2 regions of the Streptomyces sp. NPDC059785 genome follow, and region 2 is predicted to be linked to the other one. Evidence: predicted binding sites of a transcription regulator. Region 2 holds the regulator's gene; the other holds the start of a gene.
The links. The regulator HrcA, encoded in region 2, represses chaperone genes, less so after heat shock. The targets are predictions, from matches to a motif close to TTNGCACTCNGNNNNNCNGAGTGCNAA.

Region 1: the regulator HrcA is predicted to act here: its motif matches at 4,990-5,016, upstream of groL (chaperonin GroEL).

The regions. Positions count from the first base shown of each region.
Region 1 is NZ_JBHWHV010000010.1:147,495-154,810, forward strand. Features, by position in the region: gene ACFV6E_RS10665 (trehalose-6-phosphate synthase) at 1-1,137, opposite strand, end outside; gene ACFV6E_RS10670 (glucosyl-3-phosphoglycerate synthase) at 1,236-2,180, opposite strand; SAM riboswitch class I at 2,362-2,509, shown strand; gene thrC (threonine synthase) at 2,527-3,843, shown strand; gene ACFV6E_RS10680 (MoaD/ThiS family protein) at 3,840-4,115, shown strand; gene ACFV6E_RS10685 (cold-shock protein) at 4,574-4,777, shown strand; gene groL (chaperonin GroEL) at 5,180-6,802, shown strand; gene ACFV6E_RS10695 (NADH:flavin oxidoreductase) at 7,056-7,316, shown strand, end outside.
Region 2 is NZ_JBHWHV010000017.1:116,147-123,462, forward strand. Features, by position in the region: gene ACFV6E_RS15995 (16S rRNA (uracil(1498)-N(3))-methyltransferase) at 1-435, opposite strand, end outside; gene ACFV6E_RS16000 (nitronate monooxygenase) at 432-1,550, opposite strand; gene dnaJ (molecular chaperone DnaJ) at 1,662-2,798, opposite strand; gene hrcA (heat-inducible transcriptional repressor HrcA) at 2,799-3,815, opposite strand; gene ACFV6E_RS16015 (MBL fold metallo-hydrolase) at 4,007-4,744, shown strand; gene ACFV6E_RS16020 (DUF3097 domain-containing protein) at 4,789-5,622, shown strand; gene hemW (radical SAM family heme chaperone HemW) at 5,716-6,948, opposite strand.

The DNA of each region.
Region 1 (7,316 bases), on a different contig from region 2:
CATGCCGTCCCTGATCGGGTTGACGAGGGCCACGTCGGCGAGCCGGTACGCGGCCAGGGAGCGGGCGAAGTCGTCCTTGACGTGCAGCACGACCGGGGTCCAGCCGTCCGTCCCGTACTGCTCGTTGATCTCCTCGGCCAGGCGCTGCACCTCCGCCGTGTACTCCCGGTAGACCGCCAGGTCCTGGCGGGAGGGGTAGGCGAAGGCGACGTGCACCACGCGTTCGCGCCAGGACGGCTCGTCGTCGAGGAGCTGCCGGTACGCCAGCAGGCCGCGCACGATGTTCTTCGACAGCTCGGTGCGGTCGACCCGGACGATCGTGCGGCGCGGGGCGCCGTCGGGGTCCGTGCCGATCTCCTCGCGCAGGGCGGTGATCCGCTCCTCGACGTCCGCCTCGTGCGAACGCGCGCGCAGGAAGTCCGCGTCGGCGCCCAGGCCGTGCACCCCGATGCGGGTGTCGCCGGCCCCGCCGACGAGGGCGTCGCAGCAGGCCGTGAAGGCGCCCGCCCAGCGGTGGGTGAGGAAGCCGAGGCGGTCGGCGCCGAGCATGCCGCGCAGGACCTGCTCGGCGATGTCGTCGGGCAGCATCCGGAAGTACTCCACGGGCGCCCACGGGGTGTGCGAGAAGTGGCCGATGCGCAGGTCGGGGCGGAGTTCGCGGAGCATTCCGGGGACCAGGGTCAGGTGGTAGTCCTGGACCAGGACCGAGGCGCCGGGGGCCGCGCCCTCGGCGAGCGCCTCGGCGAAGGCTCTGTTGTACGCCTCGTAGGCGGCCCACTGACGGCGGAACTCCGCGTCGAAGACCGGCTCCACCGGCGTCTGGTACAGCATGTGGTGGACGAACCACAGCACCGAGTTCGCGATGCCGTTGTACGCGTCCGCGTGGACCGCGGCGTCGATGTCCAGCATCCGCACGCCGTCCTCGCCGACCCCGCGCCGCACCGCCTCGCGGTCCCCGTCGCCGAGCGCCGCGCAGACCCACAGCGCGCCCGCGTCGGGCCCGATCGCCGACAGCCCGGACACCAGCCCGCCGCCGCCGCGCCTGGCCTGCAACGAGCCGTCCTCGCGCAGCGAGTAGGAGACCGGGCCGCGGTTGGACGCGACGAGAATCTGGTGGGAGTCCCGCGTGGATGCCATACGCCTGAACCTAGCCCGGCTCGGAAACGCATAAACGTACGGGCGGCGTACGGACGGTGCGTATACAACGGCCGGATTTTGTTACGGACCGTTTACCGCTACGCGACTCTGCGTGAGCGGTACTCGGCGATCTCCGCCATCGGCGGGCGCTCCTCCGTATCCACCGAATGGGTGAACGGGGTGAAGCCGTGCTCACCTCTTTCGAACTGTGTCAGGGCCGGCCTGATCAGGTGTCCGCGGGCCAGCCGGAGCTGCGCCGTGCGGTAGATCGCGGCGGCCATCCGGCCCAGTGCCTGCCCGTCCTGGTGCCGGTGCCTGCGCACTCCGACGTCGACCTGGGCCAGCGCGTCCAGGCCCACCAGGTGCAGCGCGTCGACGAGCATGCCCAGCTCCACGCCGTAGCCGACGGGGAACGGGAGCTGTTCGAGGAGGGAGCGGCGGGCCGCGTACTCGCCGCCGAGCGGCTGCACGAAGCCCGCGAGCTGCGGCCAGTGCATGTTCAGCAGCGGGCGCGCCATCAGCTCGGTGACCCGCCCGCCCTGGCCCGGCGCGGAGCCGAGCGGCCGGTCGTACATCGCCTTGACGAGGTCCACGCCCGGGTCGGTGAGCAGCGGGCCGACGATCCCGGAGACGAAGTCCGAGGAGAACTCCCTGAGGTCGGCGTCGACGAAGCAGACGATGTCACCGCTGGTCACCAGCAGGGACCGCCACAGCACCTCGCCCTTGCCGGGCACGGCCGGGATGCGGGGCAGGATCTCGTCGCGGTGCACCACCCGGGCGCCCGCCGCGGCGGCCACCTCGGAGGTGCGGTCCGTCGAGCCCGAGTCGATCACCACGATCTCGTCGACGAGCGGCGTCCGGCGCATCAGGTCCCGGCGGACGGCGGCGACGATGTCGCCGACGGTCTCCTCCTCGTTGAGCGCGGGCAGGACGACGCTGACCGTCGACCCGGTGGTGCGTTTGGCGGCGACGAGCTTGTGGAGCGGTCGGTCGGTCACGTTCCAGGAGCGGGTGCTCAGCCAGCGCTCGACTTCTTCCAGCACAGTCTGCGGCTCCTCACTGTCTGATCGCACGGCCTGCGGGCCATGTGATCCATCTCGCGGTTCGGACGACTATCTCAACTGTCCTGGCCTTCGGTTACAGTCTTGAACAACGCGGATGACCATCGCATGTCCTGGTCGTCGGCCGTTTCGAGATCAACAACTGCGACTCACAATCGAACACCGCTCATCCAGAGGGGCAGAGGGATACGGCCCGATGAAGCCCCGGCAACCCTCCAGCCGTCTCTTGTCACATCGATGTGGCGAGGCTCACGGCTAGGGAAGGTGCCAAATCCGTCTCACGGCGAGATGCGTCGTGAGGAAGATGAGGAGAAAGGGCCTCGCCTCCATGGCTGCGCAGACAGATGCAAGCACCACGAACTCCGTGACCACCCCGGAGTCGCCCGCCGCGAACACCGTCGACCTCGGTCCCGCCACCGCCCTCTCCTGCCGCGAGTGCGGACACCGCGTGCCGCTCGGCCCGGTCTTCGCCTGCGAGGAGTGTTTCGGCCCGCTGGAGATCGCCTACGACTTCTCGGGCTACGACGCCGAGGAGCTGCGCAAGCGCATCGAAGCGGGCCCCGCCAACATCTGGCGCTACGCGCCCCTGCTGCCCGTCCCGGCCGACGTCGCCGAGAAGCCGAACATCAACCCGGGCTGGACCAAGCTCGTCAAGGCCGACAACCTCGCCCGCGAGCTGGGCGTGACCGGCGGGCTGTACGTGAAGGACGACTCCGGCAACCCGACGCACTCCTTCAAGGACCGGGTCGTCGCCCAGGCTCTGGAGGCGGCGCGCGCCTTCGGCTTCACCACCCTGTCGTGCTCCTCCACCGGCAACCTGGCCGGCGCCGTCGGCGCCGCCGCCGCCCGCGCCGGCTTCCGCTCCTGCGTGTTCATCCCGCACGACCTGGAGCAGGGCAAGGTCGTCATGGCCGCGATCTACGGCGGCGAGCTCGTCGGCATCGAGGGCAACTACGACGACGTGAACCGCTTCTGTTCCGAGCTGATCGGCGACTCGGCCGGCGAGGGCTGGGGCTTCGTCAACGTCAACCTGCGGCCGTACTACGCGGAGGGCTCGAAGACCCTCGCGTACGAGATCTGCGAGCAGCTCGGCTGGCGGCTGCCGGACCAGCTCGTCGTCCCGATCGCCTCCGGCTCGCAGCTCACGAAGATCGACAAGGGGCTCAAGGAGCTCATCGCGCTCGGCCTCGTCGAGGACAAGCCCTACAAAATCTTCGGTGCGCAGGCCGAGGGCTGCTCGCCGGTGTCCGTCGCCTACAAGGCGGGCCACGACGTCGTACGGCCGCAGAAGCCGGACACCATCGCCAAGTCCCTCGCCATCGGCAACCCGGCCGACGGGCCGTACGTGCTCGACATCGCGCGCCGCACGGGCGGCGCCGTGGAGGATGTGAACGACGGGCAGATCGTCGACGCGATCAAGCTGCTCGCCCGGACCGAGGGCATCTTCGCCGAGACGGCGGGCGGAGTGACCGTGGGTGTGACGCGGAAGCTGATCGAGAACGGTCTCCTCGACCCGGCCCTGACGACCGTCGTCCTCAACACCGGTGACGGCCTCAAGACCCTGGACGCGGTGGCGGGCACCGGCCTCACCGCGACCATCCGCCCGACCCTGGACTCCTTCCGAGAGGCTGGCCTCGCATCATGAGCGTCAACGTCCGCATCCCGACCATCCTGCGCACCTACACCGGCGGCAAGGCCGAGGTCCCGGCCGAGGGCGCGACCCTCGCCGAGGTCATCGCCGACCTGGAGAAGAACCACACGGGCATCGCCGCCCGGGTCCTGGACGACCAGGGCAAGCTGCGCCGCTTCGTCAACGTGTACGTCAACGACGACGACGTCCGCTTCGAGCAGGGCCTCGAGACGGCCACGCCGGACGGCGCGGGCGTCTCGATCATCCCGGCCGTCGCCGGCGGCTGACCGCCGAAAATCGGCTCGAACCGGCTGAGCGCCCGGTTCGATCAGTCGAATCACCGTGAGTTCATCGAATCGCCCTCTCCGTGAGAGAAACGGAGGGGGCGATTCTGCATGGTTGAGCGCGGTACAGTTGGGGAAGCTGCTTCGATTTCCATGCCGGGCGCATATGAAAACCGATCCTTCGCCCGACAAGAAGCAGCCAAAGTGCCTGACGCTTTTGAGCCCTATATGGCTTTTATGAGGCCCGACTTGCCCAGAATATGTGTGAATTCTCCACATATTCCCGATCGGGCATGCCCAGAATTCTCGTCCGATTGACCTGTTGCAGACGGCAGTTGGACAGATACATTCAGCCGCGGTCGACGCGTTCCGGCGCACACCCCCAACCGTTGGGGGGTGAGGTCTGACCCGGGTCCGCGAAGTGCGGTCCTGTGCAAGGGCCAGTAATAGGGGAGTTAGGCATGGCTCAGGGCACCGTCAAGTGGTTCAACGCGGAGAAGGGGTACGGCTTCATCGCGGTCGACGGTGGTGCGGATGTATTCGTCCACTACAGCGCGATTCAGATGGACGGCTACCGCACCCTGGAAGAAGGTCAGCGAGTCGAGTTCGAGATCTCGCAGGGCCAGAAGGGTCCGCAGGCGGACATGGTCAAGCTCGCCGTCTGATCTCGGCGCGATCGGCCACCGACGCACGCACTCACGGCGAGGGGCCCGCATCCCATTTCGGGATGCGGGCCCCTCGGTCGTTTCCGGTGATCTTTTCCGTGCTTTCGCGGTGATCTTTTCCGTGATCTTCAGGGGCGCGCGGAGGGGTGCGCGGGCGGGCGCGCGCGGGTCCTGCGCGCCTCCGGCCAGATGGGCTCAGGGTGCGGAAGCGTCTTGCACTCTCGGGGGTCGAGTGCTAATCATTGGCGTTAGCACTCTGAAGGTGAGAGTGACAACGAGGACCGGGTCGGTGAGGCCCGCAGGCCGGGTGGGGCAAGGAACCACGAGGCACGCAGGCCGTCCGTCGCGGGCGCGGGCGCGGTCCGAGAAGAATCACCCCCAGTCCTGGAGGGACCACTTCACATGGCCAAGATCATCGCGTTCGACGAGGAGGCACGGCGCGGTCTCGAGCGCGGGATGAACCAGCTCGCCGACGCCGTCAAGGTCACCCTTGGCCCCAAGGGTCGTAACGTCGTCCTCGAGAAGAAGTGGGGCGCCCCCACGATCACCAACGATGGTGTGTCCATCGCCAAGGAGATCGAGCTCGAGGACCCGTACGAGAAGATCGGCGCCGAGCTGGTCAAGGAAGTCGCCAAGAAGACGGACGACGTCGCCGGTGACGGTACGACCACCGCGACCGTCCTCGCCCAGGCCCTCGTCAAGGAAGGCCTGCGCAACGTCGCGGCCGGCGCCAACCCGATGGCCCTCAAGCGCGGCATCGAGCGTGCCGTCGAGGCCGTCTCGGGCGCGCTCCTCGAGCAGGCGAAGGATGTCGAGACCAAGGAGCAGATCGCTTCCACGGCCTCCATCTCCGCCGCCGACACCCAGATCGGCGAGCTCATCGCCGAGGCCATGGACAAGGTCGGCAAGGAAGGCGTCATCACCGTCGAGGAGTCCCAGACCTTCGGTCTGGAGCTGGAGCTCACCGAGGGTATGCGCTTCGACAAGGGCTACATCTCGGCGTACTTCGCCACCGACATGGAGCGTATGGAGGCCGTCCTCGACGACCCGTACATCCTGATCGCCAACCAGAAGATCTCCAACGTCAAGGACCTGCTGCCGCTCCTGGAGAAGGTCATGCAGTCCGGCAAGGCGCTGCTGATCATCGCCGAGGACGTCGAGGGCGAGGCCCTGTCGACCCTGGTCGTCAACAAGATCCGTGGCACCTTCAAGTCCGTCGCCGTCAAGGCCCCGGGCTTCGGCGACCGCCGCAAGGCCATGCTCGGCGACATCGCCATCCTCACGGGTGGCGAGGTCATCTCCGAGGAGGTCGGCCTCAAGCTGGAGAACGCGGGCCTCGACCTGCTCGGCCGCGCCCGCAAGGTCGTCATCACCAAGGACGAGACCACGATCGTGGACGGCGCCGGCTCCGCCGACCAGGTCCAGGGCCGGGTCAACCAGATCCGCGCCGAGATCGAGAACTCGGACAGCGACTACGACCGCGAGAAGCTTCAGGAGCGCCTGGCGAAGCTCGCCGGCGGTGTCGCGGTCATCAAGGCCGGTGCCGCCACCGAGGTCGAGCTCAAGGAGCGCAAGCACCGCATCGAGGACGCCGTCCGCAACGCGAAGGCGGCCGTCGAAGAGGGCATCGTCGCCGGTGGTGGCGTGGCCCTGCTCCAGGCCTCCCAGGTCTTCGAGAAGCTGGAGCTCGACGGTGACGAGGCGACCGGCGCCAACGCCGTGAAGCTCGCCCTTGAGGCCCCGCTCAAGCAGATCGCCGTCAACGGTGGTCTCGAGGGTGGCGTCGTCGTGGAGAAGGTCCGCAACCTCCAGGTCGGCCACGGCCTGAACGCCGCGACCGGTGAATACGTCGACATGATCGCCGAGGGCATCATCGACCCGGCGAAGGTGACCCGCTCTGCCCTGCAGAACGCCGCCTCCATCGCCGCGCTGTTCCTCACCACCGAGGCCGTCATCGCCGACAAGCCGGAGAAGGCCGCCGCGGCCGCTCCGGGCGGCATGCCGGGCGGTGACATGGACTTCTGATCCCCTCCGGGACCGGGGCTCGTCCCCCGGCCCCGTACGGATCAGGCTCGTCCTTGCCGAGGGCGGCACCCCTTCCGGGGGTGCCGCCCTCGGGCGTGTTCGGGGAGTGCGTGCCGGAGGTACGGGGAGAGCCGGGTCACACGGTGAAGTGGCGCGGGGCGGAATGCCCCGGCGCATGGGGTGGTTGGCACGGGCGGGACCTATGCATGTGCATATACCGACCGCCATTCTCATCCTGTGAAGGAGCCCCCGCATGAGCCTGAGCGTCGCCGCCGACCGCGCGGCCCAGCTGCTGTCCCGGCCCGTCTCGCTGAACGGCCTGACCGTGCCGAACCGCATCGCCATGGCCCCGATGACCCGGATGTTCTCGCCGGGCGGCATCCCCGGTGACGACGTCGTCTCGTACTACGCGCGCCGGGCCGCGGCCGGTGTCGGTCTGATCGTCACCGAGGGCACCTACGTGGGCCACGAGTCGGCCGGACAGAGCGACCGCGTACCGCGCTTCCACGGTACG
Region 2 (7,316 bases):
CCGCCTGGACTGCTTGCCGGCCTCGCGGGCGGTGGCCCGCCACTTGGCGAGCGCCTTCTGCCCGCGCTCGCCCTTCCACTGGGTGATGCAGCGGGAGGCGGCCCACGGGACGATCGCGTCCACACCGGTCTCCGTCATGGTCTCCACGGCGAGCTCCCCGCGGTCGCCCTTGGGCAGCGCCTGGACGACGGTGATACGGGGGGCCTCGGCCGGTTCCTCGGCCACCGAGTCCATGTGGACGATCAGCCGGTCCTTGCCCTCGGTGTCCGTCACCACGCAGTCCGCCCACCGCCCCGCCCCGTCGGTGAGGATCACGTCCTCGCCGGGCCGCAGCCGCTTCACGGAGACGGCGTGCCGCCCCTCGGGCCCGTCGAGCACATAGCGTCCGCCGCCACCGGCGTCGAAGTGCTCGACCACGAACACGGGCGCTGTCATCCGGTCACCTCACCGTCGAGGAAGCCCTGCGCCACCCCGCCGACCGCTCCGGGCGGCCCTGACAACGCTGTCCTGGCCGCTTCGAGTTCGGCCGCCAGCACCTCCACGAGCTGTCCCGCGGGCAGTTCGCGCGCCAGCCGGTGCCCCTGCCCCGCCCACAGCGCCATGCCCTGCGCGTCGCCCGCCTTGGCCGCCGCCTTGCGCAGCGGCGAGGTGAGGTGGTGGACGTCGGGGTAGGCGGCGGGCGCGTACGGGCCGTGCTCGCGCAGGAAACGGTTGACCAGTCCCCGGGCCGGGCGCCCGGAGAACGCCCGGGTCAGTTCCGTACGGACGAACAGCGGGTCGGTCAGGGCCCGCTTGTGGATGAGGGCGGCACCCGATTCCGGGGTGGCGAGGAAGGCCGTGCCGAGCTGGGCGGCGCTCGCGCCCGCCGCGAGCACCGCGGCGATCTGGCTGCCGCGCATGATGCCGCCGGCCGCGATCAGCGGGAGATGGACGGTCTCGCGGGTACGGGCGAGCAGGGCAAGCAGTCCGAGTCCGGCGCCGTCGGTCTCGACGCTGTCGCGGTGGGTGCCCTGGTGGCCGCCCGCCTCGACGCCCTGCATGATCACCGCGTCGGCGCCCGCCTGCTGCACGGCCAGCGCCTCCTCGGGCGTGGTCGCGGCCACCATCGTCGTGGTGCCGACGCGGGCCAGCGCGGCGAGGACGTCGGGCGCCGGGCAGCCGAAGTGGAAGGAGACCACCGGCACCGGGTTGTCCAGCAGGACGGCGAGCTTGACCTCGTAGCCGTCGTCGCGGCCGCTGTCGGGGTCGCCCAGCTCGGTCCCGTACCAGGCGGCCTCTCCGGCGAGCTGGTGGGCGTAGACGCCGACGGCCGACGGGTCGGCCAGATCGGGCTGCGGCATGAAGAGGTTCACGCCGAACGGGCCGGACGTGAGCCCGCGGAGCTGCTTGATCTCCTGGTACATGCCGTCGGCGGTCTTGTACCCGGCGGCGAGGAATCCGAGGCCGCCGGCGTCGGACACGGCGGCGGCGAGCTGCGGCACCGAGACGCCGCCCGCCATGGGGGCCTGCACGATCGGATACCGGAGGAGACCGGTCAGCGCGGAGGACATGACGGCATGTTGTCACGTCCTGGGGACAAGTCCGAATCCGCCCTTCCGCCCGGCAGCGGCCGCGCGGAACGGCGGTCCCCGGCCGCTGTCCGCGGCCGGGGAGGGCGTCCGTCAGCGGCCGTTGAAGGCGTCCTTGAGGCGGGAGAACAGGCCCTGCTGGCCCGGCTGGAACTGCCCCGTGGGCCGCTCCTCGCCGCGCAGCTGCGCCAGCTCGCGCAGCAGCCGCTCCTGCTCCGGTTCGAGCTTGGTCGGCGTGGTCACCTCGACGTGCACGATGAGGTCGCCGCGGCCGCCGCCGCGCAGATGCGTGATGCCCCGGCCGTGCAGCGGGATCGACTGCCCGGACTGGGTGCCGGGCCGGATGTCGACCTCTTCGAGGCCGTCGAGGGTCTCCAGCGGCACCTTCGTGCCGAGCGCCGCCGCGGTCATCGGGATGGTGACCGTGCAGTGCAGGTCGTCGCCGCGGCGCTGGAAGGTCGCGTGCGGCAGCTCGTGGATCTCGACGTAGAGGTCACCTGCCGGGCCGCCGCCGGGGCCGACCTCGCCCTCGCCCGCGAGCTGGATCCGCGTGCCGTTGTCCACACCGGCCGGGATCTTCACGGTCAGGGTCCGGCGGGAGCGTACGCGCCCGTCGCCCGCGCACTCCGGGCACGGGGTCGGCACGACCGTCCCGAAGCCCTGGCACTGCGGGCAGGGCCGGGACGTCATGACCTGGCCCAGGAAGGACCGCGTCACCTGCGACACCTCGCCGCGGCCGCGGCACATGTCACAGGTCTGCGCGGTGGTACCGGGCGCGGCGCCCTCGCCGTTGCACGTGGTGCAGACGACGGCGGTGTCGACCTGGATGTCCTTGGTCGTGCCGAAGGCGGCCTCGTCGAGGTCGATCTCCAGCCGGATCATCGCGTCCTGGCCGCGGCGCGTGCGCGAGCGCGGCCCGCGCTGCGACGCCGTCCCGAAGAACGCGTCCATGATGTCCGAGAAGTTGCCGAAGCCGCCGGCGCCGAAGCCGCCCGCGCCCTGGCCGCCGCTCTGCGAGAGCGGGTCGCCGCCGAGGTCGTAGACCTGCTTCTTCTGCGGGTCCGACAGGACCTCGTAGGCGGCGTTGATCTCCTTGAAGCGCTCCTGCGTCTTCGGATCGGGATTCACGTCCGGGTGCAGCTCGCGCGCGAGCCTCCGGAACGCCTTCTTGATCTCGTCCTGGGACGCGTCGCGGCGCACGCCGAGTACGGCGTAGTAGTCCGTGGCCACCTACGACTCCGCCAGGATCTGTCCGACGTACCGTGCCACTGCGCGTACCGCTCCCATCGTTCCCGGGTAATCCATGCGGGTCGGTCCGACCACGCCGAGTTTGGCCACTGCCTCGCCGCCCGAACCGTAGCCGACCGAGACCACGGATGTGGAGTTGAGTCCCTCATAGGCGTTCTCGTGACCGATCCGTACGGTCATGCCCGAATCCCCCGCCTCGCCGAGGAGTTTGAGGAGAACGACCTGTTCCTCCAGGGCTTCGAGGACGGGCCGGATGGTGAGGGGAAAGTCATGCCCGAAGCGGGTGAGATTGGCGGTGCCGCCGATCATCAGCCGCTCCTCGGTCTCCTCCACCAGCGTTTCGAGGAGGGTGGAGAGCACCGTCGAGACCGTGCCGCGGTCCTCCGCCTCGAAGGCCTCCGGCAGGTCCTGCACCAGCGGCGGGACGTCCGCGAAGCGGCGGCCCGCGACCCTGCTGTTCAGCCGCGCCCGCAGGTCCGCGAGCGAGGCCTCCCCGAACGGGGCCGGACAGTCGATCATGCGCTGCTCGACCCGCCCGGTGTCCGTGATGAGGACCAGCATCACCCGCGCCGGGGCGAGCGACAGCAGCTCCACGTGACGCACGGTCGACCGGGTCAGCGACGGGTACTGCACCACCGCGACCTGCCGGGTGAGCTGCGCGAGCAGCCGCACCGTACGGCCCACCACGTCGTCGAGGTCGACGGCGCCGTCGAGGAAGTTCTGGATGGCCCGGCGCTCGGGCGCCGTCATCGGCTTCACGCCGGCGAGCTTGTCGACGAACAGCCGGTAGCCCTTGTCCGTGGGGATGCGCCCGGCGCTGGTGTGCGGCTGCGCGATGAACCCCTCGTCCTCCAGGGCCGCCATGTCGTTGCGCACCGTCGCCGGGGAGACGCCGAGGCTGTGCCGCTCGGTGAGGGCCTTGGAACCGACCGGCTCCTCGGTCCCGACGTAGTCCTGGACGATGGCGCGCAGCACCTCGAGCCTGCGTTCACTGAGCATCGCGCACACCTCCAAGATCGCTCCGCGTCCTTCACCCTGGCACTCAGCGCACGGGAGTGCCAGCTTCCCCGGCCCAGTGTACGGCCGTGAGGTACGGCCCCGGCAAGGGCGGGCCCGCCCGCCGTGACGAGGTGCACCGACCTGTCCTGCGATGTCCTGCCGTCGCGCGTCCCCGCCGTTAGCGTCATGGCATGAAGGTGACTTGGGAAGAGCCCGCGTGGCAGGAACTCGCGCCGGCGGTCGGCCGGACCCGCCTGCCCGTCTGGGACTGCACGACCGGACTCGTGGTCGGCGACGGCGCCGCGCTGCTGGTCGACACCGGTTCGAGCCTGGCCGAGGGGGCCGCGCTGCGGGCGGCGGCGGGCCGGCTGCTCGGCCCCGCGGGGCGTGTGACGCACATCGCGCTCACGCACCCCCACTTCGACCACGTCTTCGGCACGGCGGCGTTCGCCGGGGCGGAGGTGTTCGCGGCGGTGGGCATGCCCGCGCTGCTGGCGGCGGACCGCGAGGGACTGCGCGCGGACGCGGTGGCCCAGGGCCTGGACCCCGAGGCGGCGGACGAGGCGGCGGACCTCCTGGTCCTCCCCCACCACCAGGTCTCCGGCGAATGGACCCTGGACCTGGGCGGCGGCACCCGGGTCCTGCTGGCGAACGTGGGCCCCGGCCACACCGCCCACGACCTGGCGGTCCTGGTCCGGGGCGACGCCGGCTCCCCCGAGATCGTCTTCTGCGGCGACCTGGTCGAGGAGTCGGGCGAGCCGCAGGCGGGCCCGGACGCGGTGACCTCCCAGTGGCCCGCGGCCCTGGACCGGCTGCTCGCGCTGGGCGGCGAGGACGCGGTCTACGTGCCCGGCCACGGCGCGGCGGTGGACGCGGCGTTCGTCCGCGCGCAGCGGGACGCACTGGCGACCCGCTTCGGCGTGTCGTAGCGGTTACGAGGTATGCGGGCCCCCCTTCTCCTATCGTCATCCGAATGCGCCAGTACTCGCCGGACCTGACCCCTCCGTGGAAGAAGAACAAGCCCGTGCCCGAGGTCCCGGCGGACCCCGGTCTGGTGGTCGAGGACCCCGGCACCGGGTTCTGCGGTGCCGTGATCCGCTGCGAGGCGGGCACGGTGACCCTGGAGGACCGCTTCGGCAAACACCGGGTCTTCCCGCTCCAGCCCCGCGGCTTCCTCCTGGAGGGCCGTCCGGTCACCCTGGTCCGCCCCTCCGCCGCCGCGCCCGTACGGCCCACCCGGACCGCCTCCGGTTCGGTCGCCGTCCCCGGCGCCCGCGCCCGGGTGGCGCGCGCCGGGCGGATCTACGTGGAGGGCCGCCACGACGCCGAACTGGTCGAGCGGGTGTGGGGCGACGATCTGCGCATCGAGGGCGTCGTGGTCGAGTACCTGGAGGGCGTCGACGACCTGCCCGCCGTCGTCGCGGACTTCGCCCCCGGGCCGGACGCGCGGCTCGGCGTCCTGGTGGACCACCTGGTTCCCGGCACGAAGGAGTCCCGTATCGCGGAGTCGGTGACCAGCGACTACGCCCTGGTCCTCGGCCACCCGTACATCGACATCTGGGAGGCCGTGAAGCCGTCGGCCGTGTCCATCACCGCCTGGCCCCGGGTGCCGCGCGGCCAGGACTGGAAGACGGGGGTCTGCCGGGCGCTGGGCTGGCCCGAGAACACGGGCGCCGCCTGGCAGCACATCCTGTCCCACGTCCACTCGTACAAGGACCTGGAGCCGGCCCTGCTGGGCAGGGTGGAAGAACTGATCGACTTCGTGACGGCGCCGGGGGCGAGTGATTTCAGCCCGTCCGGCGCTTGAGGACGAAACCGTCAGGCCGAAGCGGGGGCCTGGGGGGCGGCAGCCCCCGGAGACAAGGGACGGGCAGGGGCGGAGGGGGCGAAAAACCCCGGGTCAGTCCACCAGGTCCCGCACCACCGCGTCCGCGAGCAACCGCCCCCGCAGGGTCAGCACGGCCCGCCCCGCCCCGTACGGCCCGGCCTCCAGCAGCCCGTCCTTTAGGGCCCGGCGGGAGGCGGCCACCCCCGCCTCCCGGAGCAACGCAAGCGGCACCCCCTCCCGAAGCCGCAGCTCCAGCAGGATCCGCTCCACCCGCCGGTCCTCCGCGGCCAGCACCTCCCGCCCCGCCCCCGGCGACCGCCCCGCCGCCAGCGCCCCCGCGTACGCGCCGGGATGCTTCACGTTCCACCACCGCACCCCGCCCACGTGGCTGTGCGCGCCCGGCCCGGCGCCCCACCAGTCGGCGCCGCGCCAGTACAGCTCGTTGTGCAGGCAGCGCGCCGCCGCCGAGGTCGCCCAGTTGGAGACCTCGTACCACTCGAAGCCCGCCGCGCCGAGCACCTCGTCGGCGATGAGGTACCGGTCGGCGTGCACGTCGTCGTCCGTCATCGGGACCTCGCCGCGCCGGATCCGCCGGGCGAGCTGGGTCCCCTCCTCGACGATCAGGGCGTACGCCGAGACGTGGTCGGGGCCCGCGCCGAGGGCCGCGTCGAGGGAGGCGCGCCAGTCGTCGTCGGACTCGCCGGGGGTGCCGTAGATGAGGTCCAGGTTCACGTGCTCGAAGCCGGCCGCGCGGGCCTCGGCGACGCACGCCTCGGGGCGGCCCGGGGTGTGGGTGCGGTCGAGGACCTTGAGCACGTGCTGCCGTGCGCTCTGCATGCCGAAGGAGATCCGGTTGAAGCCGCCGGCCCGCAGGGTCGCGAGGTACGCCGGGCCGACGGACTCCGGATTGGCCTCGGTGGTGATCTCCGCGTCGTCCGCGAGCCCGAACTCCTCGCGGATCGCCGCGAGCATCCGTACGAGGTCACCGGCGGCGAGCAGGGTCGGCGTGCCGCCGCCGACGAAGACCGTGCGGACGGGGCGGGGGTCGTCGCCGAGCACCTTGCGGGCGAGGCGGACCTCGTCGATCAGGGTCTCGGCGTAGTTGTCGCGGGAGGCGAGCACGCCGCCGGTGCCGCGCAGCTCGGTGGCGGTGTAGGTGTTGAAGTCGCAGTAGCCGCAGCGGGTCGCGCAGTACGGCACGTGGAGATAGAACCCGAGGGGCCGCTCGGCGGCCCCGGCCAGGGCGTGCGCGGGCAGCGCCCCGTCGTCGGGGACGGGCTCACCATCGGGAAGTGCGGAAGGCATACCTTCCATTGTCCCGCACCCCTCGCCCTTCTCCCGCGCACAGCCGACCACCCACCGATCCCGCACGCCGAACACCTGCCGACCCGCGCCAGCGGCCACCGCCAGTCCGAGCCGGCCACCGCCAGTCCGAGCGGGCGACCACCCACCGATCCCACACGCCGAACACCTGCCGACCCCGCACGCCGAACACCTGCCGACCCGCGCCAGCGGCCACCGCCAGTCCGAGCCAGCGACCACCAGTCCGAGCGGGCGACCGCCAGTCCGAGCCGGCCACCGCCAGTCCGAGCGGGCGACCACCCGCCGACCCCGCACGCCGAACACCTGCCGACCCCGCACGCCGAACACCTGCCGGCCCACCCTGGCGGGCA